Regions from separate parts of the Ensifer sp. genome, predicted to be linked through region 3. Evidence: riboswitches for the same ligand, from Rfam matches in the RefSeq annotation. Region 3 holds a riboswitch; each other region holds the start of a gene.
What was found. Region 3 has a riboswitch for cobalamin ahead of RTP54_RS04055 (aromatic ring-hydroxylating dioxygenase subunit alpha). Riboswitches for the same ligand answer to the same signal wherever they lie in the genome.
Positions count from the first base shown of each region.

Region 1: it holds a riboswitch for cobalamin, as region 3 does, so the genes downstream of both, RTP54_RS19670 (ABC transporter substrate-binding protein) here and RTP54_RS04055 (aromatic ring-hydroxylating dioxygenase subunit alpha) in region 3, are expected to answer to the same signal.
Region 2: it holds a riboswitch for cobalamin, as region 3 does, so the genes downstream of both, nrdH (glutaredoxin-like protein NrdH) here and RTP54_RS04055 (aromatic ring-hydroxylating dioxygenase subunit alpha) in region 3, are expected to answer to the same signal.

Region 1 covers NZ_DALZXU010000004.1:159,746-163,014, forward strand. The annotation lists gene RTP54_RS19665 (alkaline phosphatase) at 1-1,064, opposite strand, end outside; cobalamin riboswitch at 1,286-1,532, shown strand; gene RTP54_RS19670 (ABC transporter substrate-binding protein) at 1,770-2,753, shown strand; gene RTP54_RS19675 (FecCD family ABC transporter permease) at 2,750-3,269, shown strand, end outside.
Region 2 covers NZ_DALZXU010000006.1:116,638-119,906, reverse strand. The annotation lists gene metE (5-methyltetrahydropteroyltriglutamate--homocysteine S-methyltransferase) at 1-495, shown strand, start outside; gene RTP54_RS22650 (acyl-CoA thioesterase) at 492-1,292, shown strand; cobalamin riboswitch at 1,449-1,674, shown strand; gene nrdH (glutaredoxin-like protein NrdH) at 1,973-2,194, shown strand; gene nrdI (class Ib ribonucleoside-diphosphate reductase assembly flavoprotein NrdI) at 2,212-2,628, shown strand; gene nrdE (class 1b ribonucleoside-diphosphate reductase subunit alpha) at 2,598-3,269, shown strand, end outside.
Region 3 covers NZ_DALZXU010000001.1:845,020-848,288, reverse strand. The annotation lists gene RTP54_RS04060 (hybrid-cluster NAD(P)-dependent oxidoreductase) at 1-479, opposite strand, end outside; gene RTP54_RS04055 (aromatic ring-hydroxylating dioxygenase subunit alpha) at 481-1,725, opposite strand; cobalamin riboswitch at 1,831-2,033, opposite strand; gene RTP54_RS04050 (DUF6656 family protein) at 2,350-2,949, shown strand; gene RTP54_RS04045 (L-threonylcarbamoyladenylate synthase) at 3,030-3,269, shown strand, end outside.

The DNA of each region.
Region 1 (3,269 bases), on a different contig from region 3:
ATCACCTTCCACACGGCACGCGAAGCGGCAAGCTCCCGCTTCAGCCAGTCCGCCTGCCGCCAGCCGAACAGGCCGCCGTCGCCCTCCCCCTGGTTGGGGCCGCGATAGGATCTGAGATCGACGAAAAAGACATCGAGCAGCGGACCATAGGCGATCTTGCGGAAGATGCGGCCGGGCTCGGTCGGGATGTTGCGGATCGGCGTCATCTCGTTGAACGCCCGGGCGGCGCGGGCCGCATAGACGCCGACGTCCTTTTCCGGATAGCGCGGATCGTCTCTGAGGTCCGTGGAGGCCGACCAGTTGTTCAGCACCTCATGGTCGTCCCATTGATAGAAGGTCGGGCAGACGGCGTTGAGCGCGCGCACATGGGCGTCGAGCAGGTTGTATTTCCACTGGCCGCGATATTCCTCGATCGTGCGCGCCACGTCGCGCTTCTCGTGGGTGACCACCCGGTTCTTCCACACGCTTCCGTCGCGCAAGGATATCTCGTCGGGAATGGGATTGTCGGCATAGATCGTGTCGCCGGAGTGGATGAAGAAGTCCGGCTCGTGCAGACGCATGGTGGAATAGGTCTTCATGCCGACATCGTCGATGCCCCAGCCCTGGCCGGCCGTGTCGCCGGACCAGACGAAGCGGATCGAGCGCTTGCGCAAGGGCGCCGTGCGAAACCGGCCGGTCACCGGTTCGGACACTCGATTGACGTCGTAAAGATCGGTCGCGACGAAACGGTAAAAGATATCCTGGTCGGGCAGCAGGTTTTCGAGCGAACACTTCACCGCACAATCCGTCTGCGGTGTCGCGGTGAGATCGGCAAGGCGGACCGAATTGGAAAAGCTCTCGGTTGTCGAATACTCCACCGCCACCCGCGAGGGCCTGTCGACCCGTGTCCATACCATGCCCGAGCTTGTGTCGACATCGCCTGACTGAACCCCATGGATGAATTCCGGCCGGCCATAGCCGCGGGCATAGAATGGCGTGGCAAGGCCGGAAGACGCGACAAGGCCGGCGGCACCGGCCGATAGAAGGAAGGAGCGGCGCGACAGCGTGCTGAGAATTTCGGCCAAACAAGCCTCCGGTTCGAACCTCGCGAAAGCGGGGTTTTCGCGAACCGGACCTTTGGCTGTTCTGATGTCAGCGACTTAACAGCCGCGTGAAAGAATTTGAACGGTTTGACGACAAATCGGTGAAGGCAAGGTCGAGCACCGCTTTACGGTAAGCCGCCACGCCGCTGTCGTACGGTCTCATTTTCCGCAACCTGGCGCCTTGACGGCACGCCGACGGGAACACTAAGGGTAGCGGCGACGGTTCCCCCAAGGATGACTCCGACGGGGATTAATAGGGAACACGGTGAGGACGACCCAAAAGGGACCGAGACCGTGGCTGCCCCCGCAACTGTAAGCGGAATGCCGAACACCCCTCGTGGCGCGACAGCGCGCCATGCCACTGCGATCGCGCCAGGCGCGTTGCGGGAAGGCAGGTGAAAGGCGCCTGATCCGCGAGCCAGGAGACCTGCCGTCAAGCAGAAGATCCAGCGTCACGGGCGGGGTTGCCCGGAACAGGAGTTGTCCATGATCCGCATACCCGGCGGCTTTGCGCCCTCTTTTCCCGTCCTTCTCGACGTTTGCGATCGTTTGTCTCCCGAAATCCGGCCGGCCGGCTGTCGCCGCTTCGGCTGACCCTTCGCAAGCTCACGAGAAAAGAGAATTCCCTTGAAAGCCATTTTCAATGCCGTCGGGCGCTATTGCCCATCCCTTGCCGTTTCCGTGTCCCTGCTTTTGACCGTCGCTCCCTCGACCGCTGTTGCGGCCGCGACGAGCTACCCCCTGACCTTAAAGAATTGCGGCCAGGAGGTTACCTTTAAGGCGGCGCCGACGCGCACCGCCTCGATCGGTCAGAGCACCACGGAAATTCTTTATCTTCTCGGCCTCGCCGACAAGGTGGTCGGCACCGCCGTATGGATCGGCCCTGTCATCGAGGGCTACGAGGACGTCAACGCCAAGGTGCCGCGGCTTGCCGACAACGACCCGAGCTTCGAAAGCGTCGTTGCCACCAAGCCGGATCTCGTCACCGCGCAGTTCCAATGGCATGTCGGGCCGGAGGGCATCGTCGCCACGCCGAAGCAGTTTGCCGAACTGTCGATCCCCGTCTATGTCTCGCCCGCCGATTGCGCCGCCAAGGACAACTCCGCCGGTGGCGACGGCGTGCGCCACAAATCCTTCTCGATGGAGCTGATCTACCAGGAGATATCAGAGCTTTCCGAGATCTTCGACGTGCAGGATCGCGGCGAGGCCCTGATCGCCAAGCTGAAGGCGCGCGAGGAAGCCGCCCGCGGCAAGATCGCCAATGCCGACGGCAAGCTGTCGGCGGTCTTCTGGTTCTCCAGCGCCGAGATGGACATCGATCCCTATGTCGCCGGCACCAATGGCGCGCCCGGCTACATCCTGTCGGCGCTCGGCATCAAGAACGTCGTGTCCACCGAAGAGGAATGGCCCACCATCGGCTGGGAAACCATCGCCAAGGCCGACCCGAAGATCGTGGTCATCGGCAAGATGGATCGCCGCCGCTTCCCCGCCGACGACTGGGAGCTGAAGATGAAGTTCCTGAAGTCGGATCCGGTCACCAGCCTGATGCCGGCGGTCAAGGCCGACCATATCGTCGTCATGGACGCCCAGGCGATGAACCCGACGATCCGAACCATCGAGGGCATCGAGGTGTTGGCCGACGCGGTCGAAAAAGCCGGCCTGGCGAAGTGAGGTCAGCCCCTCTGGCAATCAACCGCACGGGCGCCGTTTCGACGGCGCTCGCACTGCTTTTCCTTGCGCTGGCACTGGGCGCCGCCATCGGCGAGACCGCCATTCCGCTCGACGTCGTCGGCAAGACCGTTGCCAACCGCCTGTGGGGCGCCGGATACCCGCTCGATGCGATCGACGAGGGCATCGTCTGGAACTATCGCCTCAGCCGCGCTGTGGTGGCCGCCTGCTGCGGCGCAGCGCTTTCGCTCTGCGGAGTGGTGCTGCAGGCCCTGCTCAGGAACGCGCTCGCAGACCCCTATATCCTCGGCATTTCCGCCGGCGCATCGACCGGCGCGGTCGCCGTCGCCATTCTCGGCATTGGCGCGGGCATGCTGACGCTGTCGCTCGGCGCCTTCCTCGGGGCAGTCTTCGCCTTTGCCCTGGTCTCGCTGCTGGCGCTCAGGGCCGGCCGCGGCACCGGCGCCATCATTCTTGCCGGCGTCGCCGGCTCCCAGCTCTTCAACGCGCTCACCTCCT
Region 2 (3,269 bases), on a different contig from region 3:
CCGGCGCTGCGCGAGGGGCTTCCGCTCAGGCGGTCCGATCGAAAGGCCTATCTCGACTGGGCCGTCGAGTGCTTCCGGATCAGCGCTTCGGGTGTCGGTGACGAAACGCAGATCCACACGCACATGTGCTACTCGGAGTTCAACGACATCATGGCGGCGATCGCGGCAATGGATGCCGACGTCATCTCCATCGAAACCTCGCGCTCGAAGATGGAACTGCTCGGCGCCTTCACCGATCAGGCCTATCCGAACGAGATCGGCCCGGGCGTCTACGACATCCACTCGCCACGGGTGCCCTCGGTCGACGAGATGGTGGCCCTGATCGAAAAGGCGACCGACGGGCTGACGCCGGCACAGATCTGGGTCAACCCGGATTGCGGCCTGAAAACGAGGGCCTGGGAGGAGGTGCGCCCCGCCCTCGTCAACATGGTGCAGGCGGCACAGGCGTTGCGGCAATCTTTCGCCGCCTCCGGCCGGGATGCGGCAAGCGCATGACGGACGACGGGAATATCTGGATGGCGCCGGGGGAAACCCCGGCGCCATCCACGCTGATCGACATCGTCTTTCCCGGCGACACCAACCACCACGGCACGCTGTTCGGCGGTGCGGGACTGGCGCTGATGGACCGGATCGCCTTCATCGTCGCCACCCGCCACGGCCGCGTCCCCTTCGTCACCGCGTCCTGCGACCGGGTCGATTTCCGCGCCCCTGCCCGTATCGGCCAGATCGTCAGCTTTTCCGGGCGCCCGATGAAGGTTGGCCGGCGCTCGATGGTGGTGGAGGTGGACATGATCGCCGAGGATCTTATCGAGGGCACAAGCGATCTTTGCACCCGCGGCCAGTTCACCATGGTGGCGATGCCCGAAGGCAAGGAAGGAAGCTGGTCGCTGCCTTCGCTCGCCTCTGCCGCGATCGGTCCGCCGAAAGACGATGCGGTACGCATGGTCGACATCGTCTTTCCCGACCAGGCCAACAGCTTCGGCGCCATGTTCGGTGGCGACGCGCTGTCGCAGATGACCAAGGCGGCCTTCGTCGTGGCGACACGGGCAAGCCGCAAGACGACGGTGCTTGCCTCCTGCCAAAGCATCGACTTCAAGCATCGCATCACCGTTGGTTCGATCATCGAGATTGTTGCAAGGATCGTGCGCACCGGCCGGAGCTCGACGACCGTAGAGGTGGAGTTGTGGTCGGAAGATCTCATGGGCGGAGAACCGACGCTGACGGCCCGTGGCGTCTTCATCATGGTGGCCGTCGACCGCGACAACCGCCCGGTTCCGGCCTTCGCTGCCTGACGTGTTCGACTTGGGGAGCCGTCGACGACGGCTCTTCATCCACAGGCTTTGTTGGAACCGCGCATTTACTCCCCGTTATCCACACCCGGGAAAATATTGCCCACGCCATCGGGCATCCGCGCCATCGAACCTATTGACGCGATTTTCCGGCCATATACTATATCTAGTGTTCGAGGTTCTTCCGATTCGCAAGGATTGGGAGCGAAGATGGGAATACGGTGCCCCGTGGCGATTTCGCCCGGTCAAGCCGTGGCTGCCCCCGCAACTGTAAACGGCGAGCGACTGTCCAGCATTCGGCCACTGAAGCATGAGGCTTCGGGAAGGTCCGGGCAGAAGCAGCGACCCGTGAGCCAGGAGACCTGCCTCGATCGATAAACGTCCACGGGCGGGGTGTCCGGAGAGGTCAGAGGTATGCTTGAGGCAGGATGAAACCTGCCTGATCGTCTCGACGTCTCCCCGGAAGCGCCGTCTTCAACTTCGGGGTGAAGTCATGTCCGCGTCATCGAATTCCTATCATTCGCCACCGAAGAGGCGCGGGTTCCCGCGCATCTGACGAAGACCCGTGCTCGGTCCTTATCCGAGCCCGTCGCCATTCTGCCAGCCCTGCCCTTTCGCCGGAACGCGCTCGCGCGCCCGCATGCCTTTTCATGTCCAGATCCAGCCGACCCAACGAGGAAGAAATGAACGTCACCGTCTACAGCAAGCCCGCCTGCGTCCAATGCACCGCCACCTACCGCGCGCTCGACCGCAAGGGCGTCAACTACGAGGTGATCGACATCTCGATCGACGAGGACGCGCTCCAGACGGTCAAGGGCCTCGGCTACATGCAGCTTCCCGTCGTCGTTGCCGGCCCGGAACATTGGGCAGGCTTCCGCCCCGACAAGATCAGCGCGCTCTCGTAAGCTTGAGGTGCCGGGCGATGGGCCTGATCGTCTACTTCTCCACGCGCTCGGAAAACACCCATCGCTTCGTCGGCAAGCTCGGCCTTCGCGCCATCCGCATTCCGGTGAGCGCGGCCGACGGGCCGCTTGAGATCAAGGAACCCTATGTGCTGGTCGTGCCGACCTATTGCGGCGACGACGGCCGGGGCGCCGTGCCCAAACAGGTCATCCGCTTCCTGAACGATGCGGACAACCGCTCCCACATCCGCGGCGTGATTGCCGCGGGCAACAGCAATTTCGGCGCGACCTACGGGATCGCCGGCGACGTGATCTCGGCCAAGTGCCAGGTGCCCTATCTCTACCGGTTCGAGCTTCTGGGCACCGACGAGGACGTCGCCAATGTCAAAGACGGGATGGAACGATTTTGGACGTCTCAACACTCGAACGCCCCCTGAAGGCGACGGAAGCGGCGCTCGATTACCACGCGCTGAACGCGATGCTGAACCTCTATGACGAGGACGGCCGGATCCAGCTCGACAAGGATCGGCTGGCGGCGAAGCTGTACTTCCTGCAGCACGTCAACCAGAACACCGTGTTCTTCCATAACCTGCGCGAAAAGCTCGATTACCTGGTGACCGAGGGCTATTACGAGCAGGAGGTTCTCGACCAGTATTCGTTCAATTTCGTGCGCGATCTGTTCGAACACGCCTATGACAAGAAGTTCCGCTTCCCGACCTTCCTCGGAGCGTTCAAGTATTACACCAGCTACACGCTGAAGACCTTCGACGGGAAGCGCTACCTCGAGCGCTACGAGGACCGCGTCTGCATGGTGGCGCTGGCGCTTTCGCGCGGCGACGAAGCGCTGGCGCGCGACATGGTCGACGAGATCATCTCCGGCCGCTTCCAGCCGGCGACGCCAACCTTCCTCAACGCCGGCAAGAAGCAGCGCGGCGAGCTCGTCTCCTGCTTTCTGCTGAGGGTCGAGGACAACATGGAGAGCATCGCGCGCGGCATCAATTCGGCGCTGCAGCTGTCGAAGCGCGGCGGCGGCGTTGCGCTCTCGCTCACCAACATCCGCGAGGCCGGCGCGCCGATC
Region 3 (3,269 bases):
ATGAAGGTGACGTCGGTCTCGGGAATGCAGTCGGCCATCCAGCGCGTCATCGACATCATCGGCGTGACGCCGGAGCCCGCAGAGATGAACAGATACTTCTCGCCGGGATGGCGCACGAAGCTGAAGTCGCCGAGCGGTCCGAAAGCCTTCAGCCGCATGCCGGGTTTCAGGTGATCGAACATCCAGCGCGTGCCGATGCTGTCGGCCTGTGCCTTGACGGTGACGGCGATCGACAGCGGCCGCGAGGGCGTTGACGACAGCGTGTAGGTGCGCATCACCGGTTCGTCGTCCGCCACCGGCAGTTCGAGCGTGACGAACTGCCCGGGCAGATAACGAAACCATGAAGGCTTCTCGGCGCGGAACGTAAAGGTCATCACATCGGCGGTCTCGACGACCGCCGATGTGCATTCGAGCATGTTCTGCCGGTCGATCCAGACGTGCAGCTCGTCGAAGTGATGGAAGGAGGATGCCATCTGCATGTCAGGCGACCCTGAAGAGCGGCATGGCGTCGCCCTGCAGGCGCTGTTCCATGAAGTTGCAGTACCACTCGACGAACTGCATCACGCCGCCTTCATGATCGGGCGAATAGGGCCCCGGCTGATAGGCCGGCGAGCGAATGCCGAAGGCGTTTTCCTCGACGATCTGGCGATCCTGGTCGTTGGTCTCGGTCCAGACGTGGGTCAATTCTTCCAGATCGTAGTCGACGCCTTCGACCGCGTCCTTGTTGACGAGCCACTTGGTCGTCACCTGCGTCAATTCAGGCCCGAGCGGCAGGACGCGGAAGGTGATGGCATGGTCGGCGAGCACGTGGTTCCATGTCGACGGGTAGTGGAACAGGAGCAGCGTGCCGATATGCTTCTGGCTGACATCAGCCGACAGTTGCCGACGTACGGCGCGCGCGCCGGACATGGTGTAGCTCTCGGCGTCGTCGATCAACGGCATGCGCGCCGAGCGGAACTGGCCGCTCTCGGACATGCGGAACTCGCTTGGCAGCCCCGTCGCCTCGCATTTGGCCCAGTGGGCGGCGATGACAGGATCATCCTTGGCGCCCTGCACGCCCGTTGCCGACGGGGCCTCGGGATAGGTGCGGCAAAGCTCGGGATGGTTGGCGGCGCAATGGTAGCATTCGCGGTTGTTTTCCCAGACGAGCTTCCAGTTGCCCTTCTCGATGATCGTGCTTTCGAAGGCGACCTTTGTCTCGCCGAGACGATGCGGCGCCAGATAGGGCGCAACCATGTCGCGGAACGGGCCGAAATCCATCGGCTTTTCGGACAGGTTGATGAAGATGTAGCCGCCGACGGTTTCGCAATGGATCGGCTTCAGGCTATGCGCGGCCTTGTCGAAATCCTCGCCCATCTGACGGGCAAAGAGCAGCGTACCGTCGAGTTCGTAGGTCCACTGATGGTAGGGACAGACGAGCTTGGCCGAAGCCCCCTTGTGTTGCGAGCAGACCCGCGAGCCGCGATGCCGGCAGGAATTGTGCAGGGCGCGGATCGTGCCCTGCCGGTCGCGCACGATGACGACGGGGTAGTCGCCGACCTGGACGGTGAAATAGTTGCCGGCGCGCGGGATCTCGCAGTCGTGGCCGATGAACAGCCAGTCCTTGTACCAGATGTTTTCGAGATCCTGCCTGTAATAGTCGGGGTCGATGTAGAAGGCCCGGTCGAGGCTGTAGCCGTCGCGTCGACCCTTCAGCTTGCGGAGCATATCGCCCTTGATGTCCATGTCCTGTCCTCGTTCGCCTTGTTTCGCGGAGGCAGGACTGGAACCCGCGCAGGCGCATTGCCTGTGCGATGACGGCTCCGATCCGGCTGCCCGCCGCAACCCGTTACGGTCTGTTCGTGTCAAGGCTGGTTTCCGGGCTCAGGAGCTATCCGCAAGGACCAGCCCGGCGCCTTCCCGGACGGACCCGTCCAGTGGCTTTCTGCCGTGGCTTTCGCTCCACCACCGTTGCGGGGGCAGCGCCGGGTTTTGACCGGCTTCCCAATTCTCCGCCTTCCCTAAAAGGCGGCACCTTGAGTAGGCATATCTAATCGCGGAAGCCACCGTCGCAGCTGCCGGTTAACGACATCGGATTCCTGAAAGACGACACAGTGCATGCTGTGCCATAAACGCCTCGGCATCGACTATTTCCCCTTGCAAACAATCGGTTAGACGAAATTTTGGGCATCTGTCGCTTTTTCCGGCGATACCGGCGCGAAAGGGCGGTGTCTTCGCCGGTTTGCGACATGCCGTCCCCCACCGTGGTACCAGTTTCCCGGCCGCGGTCGAAATAGTCTCTTAACCATAATGCATTAGCGTCGCCTGACGGAGAAACCGGCAGAACCGGCAAACAGCGCATTGAAGTTCATGGCAAAGCTCAAATATTACGACGCCGCAGCCGAGAAGCTGCCCACGATCGCCGCGAAGACGGCGGTCCACACCGAATTCCTGCGCACCGGCCGTATCGAACGGCGACAGTGGTCGCAACGCGAGCGGCGTTATCTGAGCTATGACGAAGTTGCCAATCGCACCGGCCACAAGCTGACGACCGCCGGCGAAACGACGCACAAGCGGATGAACGGCTTCCATACCTCGATCCAGTTTCCCAAGATGATCTTCCACCGCACGCTCGCCGGGCGGCCGCATCTGGGCTACTGCCACGTGACGGCGGCGAGGACACATCTCGCCCAATCCAAGGACGTCACCTGGTCTTTCTACTTCGCCAATTTCTTCTGCGACCTCGGCGACGAAAAACACTTCTTCGAACGCATCCAGACCGGCTATTCGCGGATGTACTTCGCCGTCGCAATCGAACCCGACGCGCAGGAAGGACAGATGACGATCAACCGCAGCGTCAGCGACAACGGCCTCATCTTTCGCACCGATGATCCAAAGGTGGCGCTCAAGAACGTGCTGATGCTCGGTGCGCGCGACGAGGCGCTGCGGCGCATCATCCGCAGCCTCTGAGCGGCGGCGACGCCTCCATAAAGAAAATCATTCTGTTTTCGCCGGCGCTCCTTTAAGGAAGCCACGGAAAGGGAAGCGATATGGCCGAAATCATCGATACACGGACCGAGCCGGAACGGGCGATCGAGCGCGCCTGCGCGGTTCTTGCCGAAGGCGAGCCCGTCGCCATCCCCACCGAGACGGTCTATGGCCTTGCGGCCGACGCCACCAATCCCGATGCCATCGGCCGCATCTACGAAATGAAGGGGCGTCCGCGCTTCAACCCGCTGATATCGCATGTGTCCGACATGGCGATGGCCGAAGCGCATGTGACGTTCGAT